Regions from separate parts of the Streptomyces sp. NPDC059452 genome, predicted to be linked through region 1. Evidence: riboswitches for the same ligand, from Rfam matches in the RefSeq annotation. Region 1 holds a riboswitch; each other region holds the start of a gene.
The links. Region 1 has a riboswitch for cyclic di-AMP ahead of ACFW9Z_RS19880 (transglycosylase family protein). Riboswitches for the same ligand answer to the same signal wherever they lie in the genome.
Positions count from the first base shown of each region.

Region 1 (4,632 bases):
GTCCCGGTCCTTCCCGGCCATGTCTCCCGCCTCCCCATCACGCACGTCCGTCCCCGCACACGGTACGGGACCGAGTGCGGGGACGGACGGAGGCCACCGTCTTGACGGCTACGGGTCAGCCTTTGAAGCGGCTACGGGTCAGCCCTTGAAGCGCGGGAAGGCGGAGCGGCCCGCGTACACCGCGGCGTCGTCGAGGATCTCCTCGATGCGCAGCAGCTGGTTGTACTTGGCGACGCGGTCCGAGCGGGCCGGGGCGCCGGTCTTGATCTGGCCGCAGTTCACGGCGACGGCGAGGTCGGCGATGGTGACGTCCTCGGTCTCGCCGGAGCGGTGCGACATCATGCACTTGAGACCGTTGCGCTGGGCCAGCTCGACGGCGTCCAGGGCCTCGGTCAGCGAACCGATCTGGTTGACCTTGACGAGCAGGGCGTTGGCGGAGCCCTCCTCGATGCCACGGACCAGGCGCTCGGGGTTGGTGACGAAGAGGTCGTCGCCGACGATCTGGACCTTGGCGCCGATGCGGTCGGTGATGGTCTTCCAGCCGTCCCAGTCGTCCTCGTACAGCGGGTCCTCGATGGAGACCAGCGGGTACGCGGAGACGAGCTCCTCGTAGTACTCGGTCATCTCGGCGGCCGAGCGGGACTTGCCCTCGAACTCGTAGACGCCGTCCTTGTAGAACTCGGACGCGGCGGCGTCGAGCGCGAGCGCGATGTCACGGCCCGGGACGTAACCGGCCTCCTTGATGGCCTCGACGATGAGGTCCAGGGCGGCGCGGTTGGACTCCAGGTTCGGGGCGAAGCCGCCCTCGTCGCCGAGTCCGGTGGACAGGCCCTTGGCCTTGAGGACCTTCTTCAGCGTGTGGTAGACCTCCGCGCCCCAGCGCAGGGCCTCGGAGAAGGACTCCGCGCCGATCGGCGCGATCATGAACTCCTGGATGTCCACGTTGGAGTCGGCGTGCGAGCCGCCGTTCACGATGTTCATCATCGGAACGGGCAGCAGGTGCGCGTTCGGGCCACCGAGGTAGCGGAAGAGCGGCAGGTCGGACGCCTCGGAGGCGGCGTGCGCGACGGCGAGCGAGACACCGAGGATGGCGTTCGCGCCGAGCGAGGCCTTGTTCTCGGTGGCGTCCAGGTCGAACATCGCCTGGTCGATGAGGCGCTGCTCGGTGGCGTCGTACCCGACGAGCTCCGGGCCGATCTGCTCGATGACGGCGAGGACGGCCTTCTCGACGCCCTTGCCCTGGTAGCGGTTGGGGTCACCGTCGCGAAGCTCAACGGCCTCGAACGCTCCGGTGGAGGCGCCGGACGGAACGGCAGCACGGCCCGTGCTGCCGTCGTCGAGGCCAACCTCGACCTCGACCGTGGGGTTGCCCCGGGAGTCGAGGATTTCCCTGGCTACGACGACGTCGATGGACGGCACGAGGCATCTCCTTCTGGGATCTGACACTGGTTGTGCAGGGTCACTGTGGCCTTGCGACACGAGCCTAACCGGCCCGGCCGCATCAGTCGGACGACCGCCCGTCTCCTGGGACGAAAAAGGACCCAAGGGCCTGCATGACGGGACAAAACTCCAAAAATCTACTGGCCGGTAACACGCGCTGGCGACAAGAGGTGAACGAATCCCCCCTCATTCTCATCCGCCGGTGAACGCATCCCCCTGGGCTTCCTCGCGGAAAGACCCCGGCCCGGCGCGCACGGGGGGTGAGCGCGCCGGGCCGGGGAGCCGTGCGAGGGAGGGAGCCGCCGGACCCCCTCCCTCCGGGGAGGAGAGCCGGCTGCTACTTCAGGTGGAGCTGCTGACCCGGGAAGATCAGGTCCGCGTCTTTGACGATGTCGTCGTTGAGCTCGAAGAGCTTGGCCCAGCCGCCCTTGACGCCCTCCTTCTCAGCGATCTTGCTGAGGGTGTCGCCGGCCTTGACCTTGTACTCGCCGTCGCCCTTCTGGACCTTCTCACCGGTCGGGGTGGTGACGGTCTTCTTGGAGCTCTCGGCCTTGGGGGCGGCCGGGGCGGTGCGCTGCTCGCTGCGCGTGGTGGGCTGCTCGGCCTTGCGCTCGGGCTGCGCCTGCGGGGCCTGCTGCGGCTTGCTCGCGGACTGGCCGGAGCCGGTGTTCACACCCGGGTCCACACCGTCGTTGGTGAGACCGCCGGCACCGGCACAGGCCCAGGCGCCCGGACCCTGCATGTCGAGAAGCCGCTCGGCGGTGGCGATCTGCTGGTCCTTGGAGGCCAGGTCGGCGCGGGGGGCGTACTGCGTACCACCGGCGGCGGCCCAGCTGGACTGCGAGAACTGGAGCCCGCCGTAGTAGCCGTTGCCGGTGTTGATGGACCAGTTGCCGCCGGACTCGCACTGGGCGACGGCGTCCCACGTGGAGACGGAGGCGGCGGAAGCGCCGGTCGCGCCCATCAGCGGGATGGCGACGGCGGCACCCGTGACGCCCGCCAGGGTGGCAAGACGGGTGGCCTTGGACGGGCGGCGGTGCTTGCCCTTGCTGTTCAGCAGCATGGAACGATCTCCTCACCGACGCCTGCGAGGTGAGCTGTCGGGTTCGGGCCAATGAGTTGCCCGGCCGCGTGACCTTGCACGCGGCTTCACCCCTAGCCGGTCCCGTACGTCCCCGTCTTCGACTTCGACTTCGACTTCGAAGGGGCCGTGCGGACCCGGCGGCTTACCTGGGTCCCCCGCTCCTGCCTACGGCGCTTTACGCGTCTGTTCCCTTCGACCGACGGCAGGATTCGGCGTGACGGTCGACGGGGCCCGCGGTGCGAGCGGTTCCGACCGTAAACACAGGCGACCCCCACATTCAAAGACGGACATACTGGGCCAATCGGCGCTTACTTGCTTACCCTGACGGATCGTTTCCGCAGGTCGGAGGGGATCTGCGCCGATCGAGCGGACGCAACACGCCAGTTGAAGCAAAGAGACCCATGTCTCACTTACGCATAAGTGGACATAGGCCTCTGAACTACCCGTGATTTTGGGGGTGTTTTTCCTAATTGAATCAGTTGGCGGAAGGCTCCTCGACGCTCTCCGCAGCACCCTTCCCGGCACCCTCGCCCGCGCCCTCACCCGTGCCCTTGTCCGCACCCTTTTCCGCGTCCTGACCCAGACCCAGATCCAGGCTCTGACCGGGCAGGATCAGGTCCGGATCGGAGCCCAGAAGGTCCTTGTTGGCCTCGTACAGGCCGGTCCAGCCCTGGGGGAGCTCCTGGGCGTCGGCGATCGCCCAGAGGTTGTCCCCGGGCTGCACGGTGTACCCGCCCGCCGTGACCGCGCCGGAGTCCCGCGCATCGCCTTCGCCGCGCGAGGCGTGCCGGCCGGACTCCCGGGGGCCGTCCTCCTGGCCCACCGCACCGGCCTCCTCGGGGGCGGGGGCGCCCCGGTGCTTGCCGCCGGTGCGGTCGGCGCCCTGGGAGGCGGAGGGCTGCGAGGCGTCGGGGGAGCCGGTCCCGCCGCTCTTCCCGGCGGTGGGTGACGCGGAGGGCTTCGCCGAGGGGTCGACCGTGTCACCCTTGCCGGACTTGCCGGACTTGCCGGACTTGCCACCCTTGTCGACTCCGCCGGTCTCGCCTGCCTCGCCGGACTTACCTACCCCACCCGTCTTACCTACCTCGCCCGTCTTGCCCGACTTATCCGCCTCGCCCGAAACCTTCGACTCGCCCTTTTCATCCGCCTCGTCCGCCGGGGCGGTCGTCGGAGCCTGGGTGGGGTCGGTGGAGGGTGCGGTGCCGGGGTCGACGCCGGGCAGGCTGCCGTCCACCGCGAGGCCCGAGATCACCGCACAGCTCGGCCACGCCTGCGGCCCCTGGTCGGCCAGGACCTTCTCGGCCACGGCTATCTGCTGCGACCGGCTGGCCAGGTCGGCCCGGGTCGCGAAGTCGGTGCCGCCGTACGCCGACCAGGTCTCCTGCGAGAACTGGAGCCCGCCGTAGTAGCCGTTGCCGAGGTCGGCGCTCCACATGCCGCCGCTCTCGCATTCCGCGACCCGGTCCCAGGTGGTGGCCTCGGCCGCGCTCGCGCCTGTCGCGCCGAGGAGCGGGATGGCGATGGCCGATCCGGTCACGCCTGCGGCGACGACGATGGCGGGTGCCTGACGAGGGCGGCGGTGTCTGCCGTTCGCGGAGCCCATGGGGTTTGCCTTCCGTGCGACTGACAAGCAGGAACTGAGGAGCATGAAGCTGTTGAGCACTCAACGTGACGCTGCCGGGCGCAGGAAACTCCGTCGCGCCCAGGAAGCCGTTGAGCAAGTGACGTGTGAGCAACCGGTGAAGCGGCGGCCGACGCGTCGAACCGTGAACCTAGCGGGACTCGAACGCATGTCACAAGTCGATGCAGCGCAGATCACGTGAAAGTCACAGAGGTGACAGCGTGTCACCTTCCCCAAGGCGTCGTCCGGGCTCGAACTCCACCGGCAAGGTGCGCAATCCGCGCATGATCAGCCCGCCGCGCCAGCGCAAATCGGCAGATTCTCCGGCAAGTCGCAGGCCAGGAAGGCGTTTCAGCAGCGTCGCCACGGCGGCCTGACCCTCCAGCCGGGCGAGCGGTGCTCCCAGGCAGTAGTGGATTCCGTGACCGTAACCGAGGTGCTGATTGTCACTCCGGGAGAGGTCGAGCGCGTCCGGGTCCGTGAACCG
Region 1 is NZ_JBHYVE010000014.1:100,897-105,528, reverse strand. Features, by position in the region: gene ACFW9Z_RS19890 (septum formation initiator family protein) at 1-21, opposite strand, end outside; gene eno (phosphopyruvate hydratase) at 139-1,419, opposite strand; gene ACFW9Z_RS19880 (transglycosylase family protein) at 1,778-2,503, opposite strand; cyclic di-AMP (ydaO/yuaA leader) riboswitch at 2,508-2,707, opposite strand; gene ACFW9Z_RS19875 (transglycosylase family protein) at 3,000-4,127, opposite strand; gene ACFW9Z_RS19870 (cytochrome P450) at 4,351-4,632, opposite strand, start outside.

Region 2 (4,632 bases), on a different contig from region 1:
GAGGTGGGCGGCGACTGGTACGACGTCATCGAGACCGGTGACGAACTCGCCCTGGTCATCGGCGACGTCCAGGGGCACGGGGTCGCCGCGGCCGCCACCATGGGGCAACTGCGCAGTGCGGTACGGGCGTTCGCCCTCAGCAACCATGACCCGCAGGAGGTGGTGAGCGGTACGAACCGGTTGCTCATCGATCTCGACCCGGGACAGTTCGCCAGCTGCTGCTACATCGTCCTGGACCCGCTGACGGGCCGGGCCCGGGCGGTGCGCGCGGGCCACCCGCAGCCGGTGCTCCGGCATCCGGACGGGCGGACCGAGGTGCTGGACCTGCCCGGCGGCATCGTGCTCGGCATCGACGGCCAGGCGACCTATCCGGTCACCGAGCTGCAACTGGAGCCGGGCGCCATGCTCGCGCTGTTCACCGACGGCCTCATCGAACGGCCCGGGACCGACATCGACGAGGGCATCGAACGGCTGCGCGCCACCATCGCCGGGGTCGGCTCGGTCCTGCTGGCCGAGACGGCGAACCGGGTGATCGGGGAGGCGAGACAGGCCACGGACCGCCCCGACGACATCGCGCTGCTGCTCGCCGCCCGCTGGACGAGCATCCCGGAGAAGCCTCCGCCACCGCCCCGTGACACGGCCCCGCCGGACCTGTGGCGAACGTTCCGGGGGCCGGGGTCGGGTGGCGGCGGCACGGAGGGTGCCCCGGGTCCGGCCTGAAGGGCGGTGGGGCCGGTCAGACCTCGGGCCCGGTCGGAACCCGTTCTCGGGTGCCGACCGGGCCCGTACCGGATACCGGTTCTGCTCAGGCCGAGACCTCGGCCTCGTCCTCGGCCGAGGTCCTTGCTCAGGCCTCGGCGGGCCGCTCGGCCGGGACGAAGGCGTCCGACGCCTCCAGCATGCCCTCGCGCTCCACGACCTTGATCCGCTCGCGGCCCTGCGCGGCACCGAGCGCCTGCTCGTGCGCGTCCAGCTTGTGCCAGCCCTCCCAGGTGGTGTACCGGACGTTCCGGCTCTCCAGGAAGGCCTCGACGGCCTCCGGAGCGGGCGTCGCCGGCTCGGCCAGACGGCCGGCGGCGCGGTCCTCCAGGAGGCAGGCGACCGTCTCGTTGGCGTCGCCCTTGGTGTGCCCGATCAGACCGATCGGGCCGCGCTTGATCCAGCCCGTGACGTAGACCGAGGCCATGTGCTCGTCGCCCGCGATGACGCGGCCCGCCTCGTGCGGGACGGTGCCGGAGGCCACGTCGAAGGGGAGCTTGGGCAGCTCCTCCGAGTAGTAGCCGACGGCCCGGTAGACGCTCTGCATGTCCCAGTCGGTGAAGTTCCCCGTGCCCCGGACGTTGCCGGTGCCGTCGAGCTCGGTGCGCTCGGTGCGCAGCGCGACGACCTTGCCGTCCTCGCCGAGGATCTCGACCGGCGACTCGAAGAAGTGCAGGAAGAGCTTGTGCGGGCGGTCGCCGACATCGCGGATCGCCCAGTTCTCCAGGGTCTGCGCGACCATGTTGGCCTGCTTGTTCTCCCGCCGGGTGGCGATCGAGCCCTCGTCGTACTCGATGTCCTCGGGGTTGACGATGACCTCGATGTTGGGGGAGTGGTCCAGCTCCCGCAGCTCCATCGGGCTGAACTTGGCCTGCGCCGGGCCACGCCGCCCGAACACATGCACCTCCAGCGCCTTGTTGGCCTTGAGGCCCTGGTACACGTTGTCCGGGATCTCGGTGGGCAGCAGCTCGTCCGCCGTCTTGGCCAGGACCCGGGCCACGTCGAGGGCCACGTTGCCGACGCCGAGGACGGCGACCTTCTCCGCGGTGAGCGGCCAGGTGCGCGGGACCTCGGGGTGGCCGTCGTACCAGGAGACGAACTCGGCCGCGCCGTAGGAGCCGTCCAGCTCGATGCCGGGGATGTCGAGCGCCCGGTCGGCCTCCGCGCCGGTGGAGAAGATCACCGCGTCGTAGAAGGACCGCAGATCGTCCAGGTCGATGTCGTTCGGGTAGCTGACGTTGCCGAAGAGGCGGATCTGCGGCTTGTCCAGCACCTGGTGCAGTGCCTTGACGATGCCCTTGATCCGGGGGTGGTCGGGGGCCACGCCGTAACGGATCAGGCCGAAGGGCGCGGGCATGCGCTCGAAGAGGTCGATGGAGACGCCCGGGTCCTGGCAGACCTCGGATTTGAGCAGCGCGTCCGCAGCGTAGATACCGGCAGGGCCGGCTCCGACAATGGCGACGCGGACGGGGCGTGTCATGGCGTGGTGATCCTTAAGGCGGGCGAACGCGGGCAGGTTACAGCGTACGTCGGAAGTAAGGCTTGGCTTACTAGTCTCCACCCCACACGGTAAGCCCTCGCCCCGCGGGCCCGTGGACCCGGCCCGTGGGACTGTCCGATAAGTCCGTTTCTGTGGGGTGGTATGGGCGATTTTAGTCTTTTCACCCCCTATTCCATAAAAAGGCTATTGGGGCGCTTGGGATGTTTTGACCCTGCTCATTTCGGCCACCTCCGCGCGAAGTGGTGAGCGTCACTTCCGGGGGCGCGGACGTAGATGCGGAGGGTTCGGTTCCCTTCTGCGCGAAGAAAGTTGACACCGCGACGGAACGGGAGCGGCGGGGAATTCCTTTATTGGATCTTCCGGGTAAAGCTGATCAGGAATTCAGGGCTTGTTCCGCCCGGCCCTTTTCGCCTACGGTCACGACCAATCCGGATGGAACGCCGAATCCTGCCGCCGTCCGGGAATCCGAAACCCACTCACGTACGGCAGGAGCGGGGGACCCAGGTAAGCCGCCGATCCGGTATCCGGAACGGCTAGGGGTGAAGTCGCATGCCCATGCGGCCAGACATCTCCCGTCTGAACCCGACAGCTCACCTCGTAGGCGCCGGAGAGGAAATTCCCCATGCCCGCACAGGGTAAGCACCGCCGTCCCAAGTCCGTCTCGCTGAGCCGTGGCATCGCCGCTGTGACCACGGGTGGAGCCGTTCTGGCCCTCCCGGTGCTCGGCGCCACCACCGCCTCCGCCGCCCCCGCGCACGCCGTTGCCGCCGAAAAGGCGGTGGCCCCGGTCTCCGTGACCGCCCAGGCGAATTCCGTGACGAAGGCCGCACCCGCCAAGCATTCCGTGGTGGCCGGCGAAACGCTTTCCAAGATCGCCCGTGAGCATTCCGTCAGCGGCGGCTGGAAGAAGCTGTACGAAGGCAACCGGAAGGCCATCGGTGAGAACCCGAACCTCATTCACCCGGGTATCACGCTGACCATCGGCGCCAAGGCTGCCGCCCCGTCAGACGCCAAGGCCGGCAAGGCTGCCAAGGCCGCCGCCCCGTCCGTCGGCCGCGCCGCCACGGCCGAGCGTGCCGACCGCTCCGAGCGCGCCGCCGCCCCCGTCGCCAAGGCCGCCCCGGCCGCCGCCCCCACCACGTACACCAACGACCTCGATGGCTGGATCAAGGAGTCGCTGGCGGTCATGGCCAAGCACGGCATCCCCGGCACCTACGAGGGCATCCACCGCAACATCATCCGCGAGTCCTCGGGCAACCCGAACGCCATCAACAACTGGGACTCCAACGCCGCCAAGGGCATCCCCTCCAAGGGGCTGCTCCAGGTCATCGACCCGACCTTCCGGGCGTACCACGTGCCCGGCACCTCGACCAACAGCTACGACCCGGTCGCCAACATCACCGCCGCGTGCAACTACGCCGCCGACCGGTACGGCTCGATCGACAACGTCTTCGGCGCCTACTGATCCCGCCCGCACATCAGCCCGAGGGGCCCCGGACCACACGGTCCGGGGCCCCTCGGGCGTGGTGGGCGCGCCGGGAAGTTACCCCCAAGTTCCTCTTTCCTTACCACGCGATCGACAGTAGAACCTGTTGCACTCTGTCGAGAGTGAGGTATGTCACATGACCGACACTACCCTGCGGGATGACGCATCCAAGGGTGTCTCCCGTCGAAGATTCATCGCTGGAACAGGTTCTCTTCTCGGGGTCGCGGCGCTCGCCGGACCCACCGCACCCGCCTGGGCCTCGGTCCGCGCGGCAGCGGCGCCGATCGGGTCCGGTGCCCATGTGCCGGTACTGGTCGTCGGCACCGGGTACGGCGGCTCCGTGGCCGCCCTGCGGCTCGCCCAGGCCGGCACGGACGTGCACATGGTCGAGATGGGCATGGCCTGGGACACCCCCGGCGCGGACGGCAAGATCTTCGCCAACACCACCAGGCCGGACGACCGGTCCTTCTGGCTGCGCACCAGGACCAGACAGCCACTCAGCAACTTCCTCGGCTTCCCGCTGGACAGACACGTCAACCGCTACACCGGCATCCTGGACGCCGAGGAGTTCTCCGGTATCACCGTCTACCAGGGGCGCGGCGTCGGCGGCGGCTCGCTGGTCAACGGCGGCATGGCCGTCACGCCCCGGCGGGAGAACTTCGCCGCCATCCTCCCGTCGGTCAACGCCGAGGAGATGTACAGCACCTACTACCCGCGCGCCAACGCGGGCCTCGGCGTCACCACCATCGACCCCGCGTGGTTCGACACCGTCGACTGCTACCAGTACTCCCGGGTCGGCCGGAAGCACGCGCAGCGCTCCGGCTTCCCGTTCCTCTTCGTACCCGCCGTGTACGACTGGGACTACATGAAGCAGGAGGCCGCCGGA
Region 2 is NZ_JBHYVE010000022.1:57,538-62,169, forward strand. Features, by position in the region: gene ACFW9Z_RS26365 (SpoIIE family protein phosphatase) at 1-720, shown strand, start outside; gene ACFW9Z_RS26370 (FAD-dependent oxidoreductase) at 848-2,239, opposite strand; cyclic di-AMP (ydaO/yuaA leader) riboswitch at 2,689-2,879, shown strand; gene ACFW9Z_RS26375 (transglycosylase SLT domain-containing protein) at 2,883-3,725, shown strand; gene ACFW9Z_RS26380 (GMC oxidoreductase) at 3,883-4,632, shown strand, end outside.
Region 2: it holds a riboswitch for cyclic di-AMP, as region 1 does, so the genes downstream of both, ACFW9Z_RS26375 (transglycosylase SLT domain-containing protein) here and ACFW9Z_RS19880 (transglycosylase family protein) in region 1, are expected to answer to the same signal.

Region 3 (4,632 bases), on a different contig from region 1:
GGGTTCGAGGTCGAGGGTGAGGTGGACGGAGCCGTCCTCGAAGCTGCGCTGCTGGGTGTAGCCGGCGTGCCGGAACACCTTGATCATCTTGTTGTTGGCGGGGAGCACCTCGGCGGCGAAGCGCCGGATGCCGCGCTCGCGGGCGACGGCGGCGATGTGTTCGAGCAGCGCCGAGGCGACTCCGCGGCCCTGGTGGGCGTCCTGGACGAGGAAGGCGACCTCGGCCTCGTCGGCGGGGGCGGAGGCGGGCCTGCCCTGTTCGTTGATGCGGTCGTAGCGGACGGTTCCGATGAACTCGCCGCCGATCGTGACGGCCAGTCCCACCCGGTCGACGTAGTCGTGATGGGTGAAGCGGTGCACGTCCCGGTCGGAAAGGCGGGGGTACGGGGCGAAGAACCGGTAGTACTTCGACTCGTCGGACACCTGCTCGTAGAAGCTGACCAACCGCTCGGCATCGTCCGTGGTGATCGGCCTGATGCGCGCGGTGCCACCGTCGCGGAGGACCACGTCCGCTTCCCAGTGGTCGGGGTACGCGTGATGCGGAATCGGCTCCGGGGTGGGCTCCATGGGCAAAGCCTACGGCTGACATCCCGGTCGCGGAGGGACCGGTACCGGGGCAGTCTGAGGACGGCCCCGGCCAGGGCCTGCCGGAGGGGAGGGAGGCCGGGCAGAGCATTGCGCACCGCATGAGAGACTGGTCTAGACAACCGTTGATATGTGAAGGGCAGAACCATGGCTGAGCGCCGCGTAAACGTCGGTTGGGCCGAGGGCCTGCACGCCCGCCCCGCTTCCATCTTCGTCCGTGCCGCCACGGCTTCCGGCGTCCCCGTGACGATCGCCAAGGCCGACGGCAACCCGGTCAACGCCGCCTCCATGCTCGCGGTGCTCGGTCTGGGTGCGCAGGGCGGCGAGGAGATCGTGCTCGCCTCCGACGCGGACAACGCCGAGGCCGCCCTGGACCGTCTGGCGAAGCTGGTCGCCGAGGGTCTCGAAGAGCTTCCCGAGACCGTCTGACGATCCCGGGCCCGTATCCAACGGCGACGGACCCGAGCCGTGGTTCCCCCGAGGGGAACCACGGCTCTTTCGTTATTCCCGGCACCGACGCACCGACGAACGGACTGCATCGGCATATCGGCGTATCGACCACTCGGGAATTATTCGGGCAGCACGAATAAAACCCTCGGCAATTACTTCTCTTTGTATACGGCGTCCTTGTTAATGACGGACACCCGCGATGTTTACGCCGTGTTGCGAAGAACTCACCCGGGGCGGGGGCGCAGTGCGCCGGCCGGGCCGGTCCGGGCGGCGCAGCCGGTGGGCGCCCGCGGCCCGTTCCGCATGCTGGGCGGTGAGCGCCCTGGCCCGTTCCGCGTCGCCGCGCGCGACCGCGTCCACGATGGCGCCGTGCTCGGCCCAGGAGTCGGCCGGGCGGGCCGGCTGCTCGACCGCGTACATCCAGGCGACCTTGTGTCTGAGCTGGGTGAGCAGCGCGATGAGGCCGGGGCTGCCGGAGGCCTGGGCGAGGGTCTCGTGGAACCAGCCGCCCAGCGACCGCAGATCCTCCCCCTCCCCCCTGCGCGCCCGCTCCTGGCCCAGTCTGACCAGCCCGCGCAACACCTTGAGGTGGGCCTCCGTACGGCGCTGGGCGGCCCGCGCGGCGGCCAGCGGCTCCAGGAGCATCCGGACCTCCAGCAGGTCGGCCGCCTCCCGCTCGGTGGGTTCGGCGACACAGGCCCCGGCGTGCCTGCGGGTGGTGACGAAGCCTTCGGACTCCAGGGTGCGCAGCGCCTCGCGCACCGGGACGCGGGAGACCCCGTACCGCCGTGCCAGCAGCTCCTCGGTGAGGCGGCCGCCGCGCTCGTAGACACCGGAGACGATGTCGTCACGGATTGCCGTGCATACCGAATGCGCGGGAATGCGCATGTCCGAACCTCCGCCTTAATCCCCGCGAAACGCGGCCGGCCGACGCCTGTTCCGTGACTCTATTGCAATCTGCCGCAATTTCCGATGGCGGGCCGGAATCCATGGATATCTTCCGGCCAGGGACCGGGGGCGGAGAGACCGGCGGCGGGGCTTTTCGGGTGCGTTGCCGAAGGCCCCGGCGGGAAGCCGGGGCCTTCGGACGAGCAGGACGTACGGGCAGGTCCTGCGGGCAGGTCGTACGGGGCCGGGTCAGACGCGTACGCCGTGCGAGCGCAGGTAGGCGACCGGGTCCATGTCCGAGCCGTACTCCGGGGTGGTCCGGGCCTCGAAGTGGAGGTGGGGGCCGGTGGAGTTGCCGGTGGAGCCGGAGAGGCCGATCTGCTGGCCGGAGGCGACGCTCTGGCCGACGGAGACGCCGATCGAGGAGAGGTGGCCGTACTGGGTGTACGTGCCGTCGGCCATCCGCAGCACGACGTTGTTGCCGTACGCGCCGCCCCAGCCGGCCTCGACGACCGTACCGGCGCCGACCGCGACGACGGAGCTGCCGGAGGCGGCGCGGAAGTCCACGCCGGAGTGGCTGCCGGAGGACCAGAGCGCGCCGCCCGACTTGTAGCCGGTGGTGACGTACGAACCGGCGACCGGGAGGTGGAAGGCGTTGAGCCGGGCGCGTTCGGCGGCGCGGGCGGCCCGGGCCTTCTCCTCGCGGACCTCCTGGGCGCGGGCCTCGGCCTTGCGCTGGGCCTCCGCCTTCGCCCTGGCCTCCGCCTTCGCCCTGGCCTTCGCGGCCTTGACCTTGGCCGCCGCTGCCGCCTCGGCCTCCGCCTTCGCGACGGCCTCGGCGCGCTGCTTCTGCGCCCGGGCCTGGGCCTGGATCTGCTCGGCGATCGTGGCGTCGAGGGCGATGGTCCGGGTGAGTCCGGTCTCGGCTGCCTCGGGGGACCCGGAGTCCGCCGCGGCGGCCGGGGAGGCCAGGGAGCCGATGACTCCGGTGGTGGCCAGGGCCGCGATGCCGGTGGCCCGGGCGCCGCGGCACTTCAGGCGGCTCGGGGCACGGTGCTTCCCGGTGGCACGGGTGAACGCCATGGAGGGGCTGATCCTTTCCTTCCTTCTCGCCTACCGGGTTAGCTGACGGGTTCGGAGCAGGAAGGTCTCCTACGGATGTCCGCGCCGGGTCACGGCACGGGGATCCGATTCACCCCAGGGACTGCGTGTGGGTCCCCGGCTCCCCAGGCTCGCGCCTGACGGGGACTCGGCGATGGCTGCCCGGGGCCGCGGATGCGGCGTACGGGTGACGGACAGCCGGGCCGACGCTAGGCGGGCCGCCTTCCCAGCACCAAACGGACAGGGGGATTTGTCGCGCATCCCACAGGGCGTAGAGGGAGTTACCCCCCTGAGAGCAGGTAAATGGCACTAAGTGGACAAAAGGGAGGACCCCGGCGGACTGCTGTCCACCGGGGTCCCTTTCGTCCTGATGTGCCGACGGTGCGTCAGCCGCTGACGACGGTCACCTCTCCGATGCCGAGCGCCTTCACCGGCTCCTCGATCCGGGAGGCGTCCCCGACGAGGACCGTGACCAGCCGGTCCACCGGGAAGGCGCTGACCACGGCCGCGGTCGCCTCCACGGTGCCCGTCTCGGCGAGGCGGGCGTACAGCTGGGCCTGGTAGTCGTCGGGCAGGTGCTGCTCGACCTGGTCGGCCAGGGTGCTCGCGACCGAGGCGGCCGTCTCGAACTTCAGCGGGGCGACGCCCACCAGGTTCTGCACGGCCGTCTCGCGCTCGGCGTCGGTCAGCCCCTCGGCCGCCAGCGTCCGCAGGACCTTCCAGAGGTCCTCCAGCGCCGGGCCGGTGGACTCGGTGTCCACCGAACCGCTGATGGCGAGCATCGCCGCGCCGCCCGATTCGGGGCCGGACGAGCGCAGGACCTGGGCGAAGGCCCGTACGCCGTAGGTGTAGCCCTTCTCCTCGCGCAGCACCCGGTCCAGCCGGGAGGTGAGGGTGCCGCCCAGGCAGTACGTGCCGAGCACCTGGGCGGGCCAGACGCGCTCGTGCCGGTCGGCGCCGATGCGGCCGATCAGCAGCTGGGTCTGGACCGCGCCGGGGCGGTCCACGATGACCACACGGCCGGTGTCGTCGGCGGTGATCGGCGGGACCGGGCGGGCCTGGCCCGGGTTGCCCGACCAGTCGCCGAGGGTGTCGGCGAGCAGGGCGTCCAGGTCGATGCCCGTGAGGTCGCCGACGATCACGGCCGTCGCGGTGGCCGGGCGGATGTGGGCGTCGAAGAAGGCGCGCACGGCGGCGGCGTCGATCCGCCGCACCGTCTCCTCGGTGCCCAGGCGCGGGCGGGACATCCGGGCGGTGGCCGGAAAGAGCTCCTTGGAGAGCTGCTTGGCGGCGCGCCGGGACGGGTTGGCCTGCTCGTGCGGGATCTCGTCGAGGCGGTTGCCGACGAGCCGCTCGATCTCGCTCTCGGAGAAGGCCGGGGCGCGCAGGGCCTCGGCGACCAGTCCGAGTGCCTTGGCCAGCCGGGAGGCCGGGACCTCCAGGGAGACCCGGACGCCGGGGTGGTCGGCGTGCGCGTCCAGGGTGGCGCCGCACCGCTCCAGCTCGGCGGCGAACTCCTCGGCGCTGTGCTTGTCGGTGCCCTCGGAGAGCGCCCGCGACATGATCGTGGCCACACCGTCCAGGCCCTCGGGCTCGGCGTCCAGCGGG
Region 3 is NZ_JBHYVE010000017.1:88,111-92,742, forward strand. Features, by position in the region: gene ACFW9Z_RS22525 (GNAT family N-acetyltransferase) at 1-567, opposite strand, end outside; gene ACFW9Z_RS22530 (HPr family phosphocarrier protein) at 733-1,014, shown strand; gene ACFW9Z_RS22535 (GntR family transcriptional regulator) at 1,216-1,923, opposite strand; gene ACFW9Z_RS22540 (M23 family metallopeptidase) at 2,173-3,006, opposite strand; cyclic di-AMP (ydaO/yuaA leader) riboswitch at 3,020-3,188, opposite strand; gene ACFW9Z_RS22545 (M16 family metallopeptidase) at 3,411-4,632, opposite strand, start outside.
Region 3: it holds a riboswitch for cyclic di-AMP, as region 1 does, so the genes downstream of both, ACFW9Z_RS22540 (M23 family metallopeptidase) here and ACFW9Z_RS19880 (transglycosylase family protein) in region 1, are expected to answer to the same signal.

Region 4 (4,632 bases), on a different contig from region 1:
CGTGCCCTTGCTCAGCACCGCCAGCCGCCGGTAAGCCGTCGCCTGGGACGGCAACGGCACCGTCTGGCTCCCGTGCACCTCCTCCAGCCAGGCCTCGACCCGCTTGAGCACCGCGGAACGGGTTGGTGTCGATGCGGTGACGTACTCGGCCAGGACCGCACGGACCGCTTCGTCCCAACGCGGATCGACCCGTGACCCTCTCCTTTTGAGCAACCGGGAATCCACCAGCGCGGCCTCGCCGCCGCCCTGATAGGCGGCAGTCCAGCGCTCCACGCTCCGAACCGCGACCCGCAGCTCGGTCGCCTTGGACGCGACCCTCTGCGGCAACGACCTGTCGCCCGTGAACTCCTCCCGGGGCTCACCCGGCAGAGCACCTTCCGCGAAACCCGCCCGGTAGCCGGTCAAAACCTCACGAATGTGCCCGGCCCGCTCACTGAGCGCGTCTCGCTGCTGCCGGGACAACGAAGCCAGCAGCAGGCCGGCGCTGTCGCCCGGTCCGGGCAGACCCTCGTTCCGCATCTGGGCATCCGCAGCCAGGCGGCCCACCGAAACCGTGGAGAATTCGCCGGTTCGCACGTTGCGGATGGTCACGCCCCGATGGCTGAACTCCACGACCTCGACAACCTCGCCGCAGAATGCCAGCTGCGAGCCGGGAAATACGGTGACCGCGTGTCCACCCATCAGCCGTTGCCTCCCTCACCAGCGAGGCGAACCGAAGTCTGCGAACTCAGGGGATCCGAAAGGTCAGCTGACAGAGCACCCGTCCACACCAGATGAAGCAGAGCCGGGCGGACCGCATCCGCGAGGTGCCGACGGGACAGAGCCTTCTCGATGCCGCCGATGGTGCCCTGCACCCGTGCGGCCTCCAGCACTTCGGGGAACAGCCGCGACTCGACGACCTGCCGCCGCCGATAGCCGGCCAGGAACCGGACGTTCTCCATGACGACCGGCTTGGTGCCCGTCCAGGCCTCGAAAACCCAGCCTCGCAACGAACAGAGCCCTTTCATCCACGCGAACTGGGTGACGACATCCGGGTCCTTGATGCGCTGCGGAGCCTTGACATCCACCACGGTCACCAGCCCATCGGCGTGTACCAGGAGAAGATCAGGGACATGGCGGCGTCGGCGGACGCCGTCATCCCCGGTCACCAGGAAGGGCTGAGCAGCAATCCCCACCACGTCTCGGGCGAAGTCCGCCAGCAAGATCCTCGCGAGCTCCAGGCGGCTCTCATAGGCCACCAGCCGATCGCCCGTCACTGAGTGATACCAGCCGGAGTAGTGCCGACGCCCCTTGTACCAGCGGAAATCTCGCACTGGCAGTCCGGCTACTACCTCCGTGGCCATGAGCCGGTCCAACGTCGTCTCCGTGAACTCTCCGTCCGCCTGCCGGTACCGCACCTGGACCACGTCGGCACCCGGAATCACCGCACGAGACAAATGATCTGCCACCGCCACCCCCGCTGTACGCAATCAAGTGACCACTGATCGTGATCTCGGGCGAGGATGCCCAACGGCTGCGGCGTACCATGCGTGAACGGGCCCTGGAGATGCTCCAGGGCCCTACAATCACTCGGCAGAGCAATTCTCAACAGCGTGTCGGAAACGACAAGTTGACGACAGAACGTTGAGAATCCGACAGATCTATTGAGTCCCTACACCACCCCGCACTGCCCTACGCCGGGCGCACGCTCCCGTAGATCGGCATGGAGTAGATCGACTCCTCGCGCACGTTCGTCCCCGGCTTCGGGGCGTGGATCATCATCCCGTCGCCCTTGTAGATGCCGACGTGGCTGATGTCGTCGTAGAAGAAGACCAGGTCCCCGGGCTGAAGGTCCGAGGTCGCGACCCGGGTGCCCACCTTCACCTGGTCCCAGGTGGTCCGGGGCAGTGTCACCCCCGCCTCCCGCCACGCCGCCTGGGTCAGCCCCGAGCAGTCGTACGAGGACGGGCCCGAGGCCCCCCACACGTACGGCTTGCCGATCTGGGCGCGGGCGAAGGCCAGCACCTGCTCGGCCTTGGCCGCGTAGCCGCTGCCCGCCCCGGCACCCGTACCCGTTCCCGTACCGGCACCCGGGCTCGTCCCCGTACCGCTGCCGGAACCGGAACCGGAGTCGTTGTCCCCGCCGGACTCCTTCGCGGCCTCCTCGCGGGCCTTCTTCTCCGCCTCCTCGCGCTCCTTCTTCTCGGCTGCCTGCCGGAGGGCCAGCTTCTCCGCCTTCTTCCTGGCCTCGGCCTCCTTCTTGCGCTCCAGCTCCGCCAGCCGCGCCTTCTCCTCGGCGGTCAGCTTCGAGAGCAGGGTCCGGGCCTCGGTGAGCTTGGTCTGCACGCTCCGCTTGCTGGAGCGGAGCGTGGCCTGCGTCTCGGTGAGCGCCTCCAGGCTCCGCACGGCCTCCGCACGCTTCTTCGACGCCGCCGCCTGCTGCGTACGGAAGTCGTCGACCGCCTTCTGCTGCCGTTCCGTCGCCCGGCTCATCACCTGGTTCTGGTCGAAGTACGACTGGGGGTCGTCCGCCAGGAAGAAGGTCGCGGTGGGCGCGATGCCGCCGGTGCGGTACTGCGCGGCCGCGTAGGACCCCAGCGCCCGGCGCGCCTCGTTGATCTTCTCGGTCCGCTTCGCCACGTCGGAGAGCAGCGTGTCGACCTTGGTGCGCTGGGCCGTGGAGGCGGCCTTCGCCCGGTTGTACCGCTGGGTGGCGCTGCCCGCCTGCCGGTAGAGCTCGTCGACCTTCTTCTGTACGTCCTCCACGGCGGGCTTCGGCTCCGCGGGGGCGGCGGTCGCGCTCTGCGTGGAGAGCAGCGTCACCGAGGCCAGCGCGGCCGTCGTGAACCCGACGGCGGGGGTGGTGGTGCGCACCTTCGTGCGTGGCTTGCGATGCGATGCCAAGACCGGCATCTCCTTCCGTGGACCGCCTACCGGGTTAGCTGTCGGGTTCGGACGGAACGGAAGGCTGTCCTACGGTCCGGATGGGAGGGTACGGACCGATTCACCCCGGTTTACGCGTGTGGGTCCCCGGTTCCGAACTGCCGGGAGGGCAGCGCGGATTCGGCAGAGGTGACCGTGAGGCGCGGTTCGCCCCAGGGAGCTACGGATCACCTGATCGAGCACGCTAGCCAACCGGCCCCGCCGCTGGGAAGGAGGATGAGCGATATGCCCGATACATTTTCGTGACCTTTTCGGATCGGGCCCCCCGGCACCCCCTCCGACCGGGCCCTTCTTCACGGAACGTGGACGTCCGCTCTCCGTGCGTACGGGTGTGGACATCGCCTTCCGGACTTCGGCCGAACGTTGTCAGTCCCGCCCCCTAGACTCGGATGGCGATGAGCAGCCTCTTTGACGACAGTTTCCTGACCGGCCTCCAGTCCGCGGAGGACGGCCCGCCGCCGCCCCCCGAGGACCACGCACCCGAAGCGGTGCCGGAGGGTCTCTTCGAGGGCGTCTTCGACGCGCCCCCGCCGCCCCGGGACGGGTATTACCGGGACGGCCACCCGCGCCCGGTCATCGACTCCGCCGCGCTGCTCGACGGGCTGAACACCGAGCAGCGCGCCGCCGTCGTGCACGCCGGGTCCCCGCTGCTCATCGTCGCCGGGGCAGGCTCCGGCAAGACCCGGGTGCTGACCCACCGCATCGCCCACCTGCTGGCCGAGCGCGGGGTGCACCCGGGGCAGATCCTCGCGATCACCTTCACCAACAAGGCCGCGGGCGAGATGAAGGAGCGCGTGGAGCAGCTGGTGGGCCCGCGCGCCAACGCCATGTGGGTCATGACCTTCCACAGCGCGTGCGTCCGCATCCTGCGCCGCGAGTCGAAGAAGCTCGGCTTCACCTCGTCGTTCTCGATCTACGACGCCGCCGACTCCAAGCGCCTGATGGCCCTGGTCTGCCGCGATCTCGACCTGGACCCCAAGCGCTATCCGCCGAAGTCCTTCACCGCCAAGGTCTCCAACCTCAAGAACGAGCTCATCGACGAGGAGACCTTCGCCGGACAGGCGGCCGACGGCTTCGAGAAGACCCTGGCCCAGGCGTACGCGCTCTACCAGGCCCGTCTGCGCGAGGCCAACGCGCTGGACTTCGACGACATCATCATGACGACGGTCCACCTCCTCCAGGCCTTCCCGGATGTCGCCGAGCACTACCGCCGCCGCTTCCGCCATGTCCTGGTCGACGAGTACCAGGACACCAACCACGCCCAGTACACGCTGGTACGGGAGCTGGTCGGTCCCTCCGGAGAGGCCGCCGACGCCCCCGCCGAGCTGTGTGTCGTCGGTGACGCGGACCAGTCCATCTACGCCTTCCGGGGCGCGACCATCCGCAACATCCTCCAGTTCGAGGAGGACTACCCGGACGCGAAGACGATCCTCCTGGAGCAGAACTACCGCTCCACGCAGACGATCCTCTCCGCCGCCAACGCGGTCATCGAGCGCAACGAGAGCCGCCGCCCCAAGAACCTGTGGACCAACGCCGGCAGCGGCGCCCGCATCACCGGCTATGTGGCCGACACCGAGCACGACGAGGCCCAGTTCGTCGCCGACGAGATCGACCGGCTCACCGACAAGGGCGACGCCAAGGCGGGCGATGTCGCCGTCTTCTACCGGACCAACGCCCAGTCCCGCGTCTTCGAAGAGATCTTCATCCGCG
Region 4 is NZ_JBHYVE010000049.1:16,310-20,941, reverse strand. Features, by position in the region: gene ACFW9Z_RS35045 (Mu transposase C-terminal domain-containing protein) at 1-681, opposite strand, end outside; gene ACFW9Z_RS35040 (TnsA-like heteromeric transposase endonuclease subunit) at 681-1,448, opposite strand; gene ACFW9Z_RS35035 (NlpC/P60 family protein) at 1,672-2,892, opposite strand; cyclic di-AMP (ydaO/yuaA leader) riboswitch at 2,891-3,058, opposite strand; gene pcrA (DNA helicase PcrA) at 3,318-4,632, shown strand, end outside.
Region 4: it holds a riboswitch for cyclic di-AMP, as region 1 does, so the genes downstream of both, ACFW9Z_RS35035 (NlpC/P60 family protein) here and ACFW9Z_RS19880 (transglycosylase family protein) in region 1, are expected to answer to the same signal.